Linked DNA regions of Pokkaliibacter sp. MBI-7. The protein of the gene in region 1 interacts with the protein of each later gene in a pairwise test. Links are inferred from orthologs where the notes say so. Each region holds a gene or a part of one and is shown on either strand. Other genes may lie near its edges.

Region 1 (2,954 bases):
TTTGCGCCTGCTCAGTGTCGATGGCGTGGTCTGGCGCACAGCGGATACGGACGACAACCGCAAGCACTATGGCAGCGCCAGTAATCAGCATGGCGATACCGGCTATCCCCAAGTGCGCATGGTCTGCCAGATGGAACTGACCAGTCACATGCTGGTGAGCAGTGCTTTTGCCGGTTATCACAGCAACGAGATGAAGCTGGCCGAACAACTGATCGACAGCACACCCGATCACTCGCTGACCTTGTTCGACCGTGGCTTCTATTCGCTGGGGCTTCTTCATCGCTGGCAACAAACAGGCACTCAGCGCCATTGGCTACTGCCGCTGCGCAAGGATGCTCAATATGAGGTGCTATACAAGCTGGGACGCCAGGATGCCATCGTCTCGCTAAAGACCTCGCCGCAGGCGCGTAAGCAATGGCCCGAGCTGCCCGACACGCTACAGGCCAGGTTATTAAGCAAGACCATCAAGGGCAAAGTCCGGCAAGTACTGACTTCGATGATCGATCCTCTGCGCTTTCCGCCAGATGACATCGTGGATCTGTACAGCCAGCGTTGGGAAATCGAATTGGGCTATCGAGAAATGAAGCAAGGCATGCTCGCGGGTCACTACACACTGCGCAGTAAAACGCCGGAGATGATTGAACAAGAGCTGTGGGGCGTACTGCTGGGGTACAATCTGCTGCGTTATCAAATGCTGGAAATGAGTCGCCACTGCCCTGGCATCTCCCCCTGCGAAATGAGTTTCACCGCCTGCACCTGGGCGATCCTGGGCTTCTTGAACGGGGTCTCTTTGAATCATCCAGGCAACATCCCTCGCTACCTGGCTGAACTACAGGCTTCGGCCATGCACTACGTCCTGCCTCATCGACGTGAGGAGCGCAGTTACCCGCGGGTGGTCAAGCCCAAGCCGTCCAAGTATCCGACCAGAAATAAAAATGCCAGTCAGCTTAACTGACTGGCATTAGGCTCAGGCCGGTTTTATTTTGCCTTTCTTTGGCGTTCGTGATCCTGCTTAACGCTCTTCCCTCCTTCTCAATTCGACTGACGGCGGCTGGACAGGCGGCTGTTGAGCGGGTAGTCTGCCAATTTAATAAACGATCAGTCTATAAATAGGTCGGTGCACTCGTGACAGAATCACTTACTTCACCTCGCCGCCGCGGACGCCCGCCGAAGCAGCCCGATGGCCAGCTTGAGACGCGTCTGGCGCTGATTCGCCGGGGCATGGAAGTGCTGACCGAGCGAGGGTTCACTGCCACCGGCCTGGAAGGGTTTTTAAAGCAGGTCGGGGTGCCCAAAGGATCGTTCTATCACTACTTCGACAGTAAGGAGGCTTTTGGTCGGGCGGTGATGGAAAGTTATGCCCGCTATTTCGAGCGTAAACTGGATCGCCATCTGCTTGATGAACGGCTGTCACCGTTGCAGCGCCTGGATGCGTTTATCGCGGATGCCAGTGCTGGAATGGCACGCCATGGTTTCCGCCGTGGTTGTCTGGTGGGGAACATGGGACAGGAAGTCGCGGTATTGCCGGATGATTTTCGCCAGCAGCTGGATGCCATCCTGCACAGCTGGCAGCAACGCTTGACCGTTTGCCTGCAGGCTGCTCAGGCGCAGGGGGAGTTGTCAGCTGCACTGGATGCTGAGGAGCTTGCTCAGTTTTTCTGGATAGGCTGGGAAGGGGCAGTGCTGCGTGCTCGTTTGCAGTGCAGCGCGGCACCTCTGGACGTGTTTTACAGTGGTTTTCTCAGGATGATAAGCGCAAACCGCAGCAGCTGAATTGTATGCGGCTAATCAGTGTACGCCGCCCAGCTCAGTCTTACTCGCTGTTCTGATATTGCGTCAGCACTTTTGAAATAGCCCAGGCATAACGTCTGGGTTTTTAGTGAAATTCAATAGACGATCGGTCTATAACTTGTCGCCACCCAGTAGTCAGGGTGGCCCGCTAACCAAGGAGAACCTCAGATGTTCAAGGCACTGCTGATAAGCAAAGACGAACAGGGTTATCGCACCGAACTGACCCAGCTGGATGATCACCAGCTACCCGCCGGTGATGTGACCGTGGCCGTCGACTATTCAACGCTGAATTACAAGGATGCACTGGCCATCGCGGGGACGTCGCCCATTGTGCGTAGCTTTCCAATGGTGCCGGGCATTGATCTGGTAGGGACGATAGAAAACAGCCACCACGCTGACTACAGGGTGGGCGATAAAGTACTGCTCAACGGCTGGGGAGTCGGTGAAAGCCATTGGGGTGGGCTGGCGCAGAAAGCGTGCTTGCAGGGAGACTGGCTGATTCCGCTGCCCACTGCTTTTACTCCCGAGCAGACCATGGCGATTGGCACCGCAGGCTACACCGCCATGCTGTGTGTGCTGGCCATCGAGAAACACGGCATTACCCCGTCGATGGGCTCCGTACTGGTCACGGGGGCTAATGGTGGAGTGGGGAGCTTTGCGCTGAGTATTCTGGCTAAGCTTGGTTATACCGTTACCGTATCCACCGGGCGTCCGCAGGAGGCTGAGTATCTGAAGCAGCTTGGTGCAGCCGAGATCATTGAGCGCAGCAGTCTGTCTGAGCCGGGCCGGCCTTTAGCCAAAGAGCGCTGGGTTGCTGCCGTTGACTCTGTTGGCAGCCATACGCTGGCCAACGTCTGTGCTGCTACCGCCAGTGAGGGCATTGTTGCTGCTTGCGGTCTGGCACAGGGGATGGATCTTCCCGCCAGTGTGGCGCCGTTCATTCTGCGTGGTGTTACGCTGCGCGGTATCAACTGTGTGACCCGACCCAAAGCTGATCGTATTGAAGCCTGGCAGCGGCTGGGGGAGCTGATCGATCCGCAGCAACTGGCGTTGATTACCCATACTATTGGCCTGGCCGAGGCGATACCTGTTGCCCGGCAACTGCTGGACGGCCAGGTACGTGGTCGCGTGGTAGTGGATGTAAACCGCTGAAGCCATCGCCA
Region 2 (2,875 bases), 1.2 Mb from region 1 along the record:
TGCTGGAAAACAATGATTGTGATCTGATCTTCAGTGATGATGGCCTTCAGCACTACCGCTTAGGGCGTCATATAGAAATTGCTGTCGTTGACGGTCATCGCGGCCTGGGGAATGGCCATTGTCTGCCGGTCGGGCCGCTTAGGGAGCCGCCTGAGCGTCTTGCTGAAGTGGATTTTTGTGTGGTCAATGGCTATGCGGCCAGCACACCTGTAACGACTTCCTTTACAATGCATATTCGTGCCCAGCAAATGGTTCATGTGCATACAGGGCAGGCTTCTGATGTTCACGCATGGAGTGGGCGAGAGGTCATTGCGATGGCCGGAATAGGTAATCCCACACGTTTTTTTTCGACGTTGGAATCGCTAGGCATCAAAATTACGCGTTCTATCAGTAAGCCTGACCACTATCACTTTCAGCAAGAAGATATACCGAGTGGAGGCATGCCGGTTGTCGTAACAGCTAAAGATGCTGTGAAGTGTGGTGGTTTTGCAGTAGATAACCTGTGGTATCTGGATATTACTGCGGTGCTGTCAGATAGCTTTTTTAGCGCGTTGGCGGAAAAGCTACGTAGCCTTAACCTGAAAAGGCGCTGAAATCTGCTTTCCAAATGTTAACAATGCACGTTGCTGTCGAGGCTTAGCCTTGCCCGGTGGGTTGTATAAATCGATATCTATCATCGTGTTGTCCGTCAGGATCAGCATGCCTAGTTTTACGGAGATCCAGAATGGATAAGCAGTTATTGGATTTGCTAGTGTGCCCCGTTACCAAGGCGCCGCTTGAGTGGCATGCCGATCGTCAGGAGCTATTTTGCTATGCCAGCAATCTCGCTTATCCGGTACGTGATGGTATTCCCGTGATGTTGGAGTCAGAAGCGCGTAGCTTGACCGAAGAAGAACGGGCGAAGCGTCCAAAGCAGCGTTAATAAAGAAGCGGCCTTTTTGCTGCAAGGTAGTATTTGTTCGGGAGTTTCACAGACTATGTCGTTTCTGGTTGTCATCCCTGCCCGTTACGCGTCCACCCGCCTGAAAGGCAAACCCCTGCTGGATATCGCCGGTAAGCCAATGGTCCAGCACACGTGGGAGAAAGCGTGTGCCAGTGGAGCGGCGCGCGTCATCATCGCTACTGATGATGAGAGAATTGAAAGCATGGCCAGAGCCTTCGGCGCTGAAGTATGTATGACTTCTGCGGCACATCCCTCCGGTACTGATCGGATTCAGGAGGTGGCGTCACAGTTGAAACTGTCAGATGACGAGGTCATCGTGAACGTTCAGGGGGATGAGCCGATGCTGCCTGCAACCTTGATTGATCAGGTCGCGCAGACTCTGCTGAAGCATCCTCAGGCGGACATGGCAACGTTGTGCGAGCCGATTGAGGATATGGCGTTATTCGCCAATCCCAACGTGGTCAAGCTCGTTAAAGATGTACATGGTAAGGCGCTTTATTTTAGCCGTGCGCCTGTATCGTGGCATCGGGATGAGTTTGCTCAAGGTATCAGCGATGTTCCGCCGTCAGGCTGGCAGGCATTTCGACATATCGGGCTGTACAGTTACCGTGTTGGTTTGTTGAATCAGTTCGTCCAGTGGTCACCCGCTCCGATAGAACAATGGGAGGCGCTGGAGCAGCTACGTGTACTGTGGAATGGTGGCTATATTCAGGTCTCTGAGGCGTCGGTCATTCCTCCTGCTGGTGTAGATACACCTGATGATCTGGTACGAGTACGTTCGATACTTGGCGATGGCCGATAGCTGAAAATTCTGAATCTGGAGGCTGTGTATGCCTCTTTAGAGCCATTGTTTGTTGAGCTGTCTGACTATTCGGTGAGAGATGTACAAAATTCTTTTAGTGTGCCTTGGCAACATCTGTCGTTCCCCTACTGCAGAAGGTGTGCTGGCAAAGAAAATCACCCAGCAGGGGTTGGGTAGGCGTTTTCAGGTCGATTCGGCAGGGACGGCTGCTTACCATACGGGTGAGTCACCTGATAGACGGAGCTGTCGTGCTGCCGCCAGGCGTGGCTACGATTTAACTCCCCTCAGAGCTCGCCAGGTCATGCCATCAGACTTTGAAGAGTTTGATGTAATTCTGGCTATGGATCATGCCAATCTAAGTAGCTTGAAGCAGAATTGCCCCGCTCAATTGCAGCATAAACTTGGTTTGTTCCTCCATTATCATCCAGATTCAATAGAGGAGGTGCCTGATCCTTACTATGATGGAGAGTCTGGGTTTGAGCTGGTGCTTGATCTTGTTGAAGTGGCTGCGGATGCCTTAATTAAGGATTTAGTGAAGTGAGTGACTATCCTGAGCACTGGCAAGAGAACGCCGATTTACTTAGGTTGAATACTTTTGGATTTTCAGTAGAAGCTGAGTACCTGTCTGTTGTGCACTCTGCTAGCCAATTGCAGCAAGATATTGCTGTTGCGCAAAAGCGCAATCTCGCATGGCGTGTGCTAGGTGGGGGTAGCAATGTAGTGCTGTGCCAGAACCTGCCTGGTCTTACTTTGTTAATTGATATCAAAGGCGTTGAGGTGCTATCCGAGAATGAGTCGGACGTTACTTTAAACGTTGGGGCAGGAGAGAACTGGCATTCTTTGGTCTGCTTCAGCTTGTCTCAGGGATGGTCAGGTTTGGAAAATTTGGCATTGATTCCAGGTACCGTAGGTGCTGCGCCAGTGCAAAATATTGGCGCTTATGGCATGGAGTTAAAGGACGTTCTACTACGAGTGCAGTATCTCGATACTGTCACAGGAGCGTTCTGCACGCGAGAAGCAGCTGATTGCAACTTCTCCTACCGACATAGCATCTTCAAAGAGAGCATTGGTAAGAGCTGGATCATTGTGTCCGTAGAGTTGTGCTTGTCAAAGCAGGCTGATGCCCAGAT

What was found. Proteins that work in one complex are often made in the same cells at the same time.
Region 2: the proteins of QCD60_RS26070 (region 1) and kdsB interact in binary tests that used the Escherichia coli proteins (3 or more experiments, as listed by UniProt). The link is inferred for Pokkaliibacter sp. MBI-7 from one-to-one orthologs.

What each region holds. Positions count from the first base shown.
Region 1 is NZ_JARVTG010000002.1:1,398,910-1,401,863, reverse strand. The notes cover bases 29-2,949. They hold QCD60_RS26070 (TetR/AcrR family transcriptional regulator), read left to right. Parts: upstream 29-1,125; coding sequence 1,126-1,773; downstream 1,774-2,949. Other genes in these bases: QCD60_RS26065 (oxidoreductase), read left to right, coding at 1,960-2,943; QCD60_RS26075 (IS4 family transposase), read left to right, coding at 29-955. In the rest of the region: more of QCD60_RS26075, read left to right, coding at 1-28. UniProt on the Escherichia coli protein: Involved in response to both electrophiles and reactive chlorine species (RCS). Represses the transcription of the nemRA-gloA operon by binding to the NemR box.
Region 2 is NZ_JARVTG010000002.1:206,841-209,715, forward strand. The notes cover bases 20-2,861. They hold kdsB (3-deoxy-manno-octulosonate cytidylyltransferase), read left to right. Parts: upstream 20-977; coding sequence 978-1,745; downstream 1,746-2,861. Other genes in these bases: lpxK (tetraacyldisaccharide 4'-kinase), read left to right, coding at 20-593; QCD60_RS20585 (Trm112 family protein), read left to right, coding at 725-922; QCD60_RS20595 (low molecular weight phosphotyrosine protein phosphatase), read left to right, coding at 1,825-2,286; murB (UDP-N-acetylmuramate dehydrogenase), read left to right, coding at 2,283-2,861. Also shown: more of lpxK, read left to right, coding at 1-19; more of murB, read left to right, coding at 2,862-2,875. UniProt on the Escherichia coli protein: Activates KDO (a required 8-carbon sugar) for incorporation into bacterial lipopolysaccharide in Gram-negative bacteria.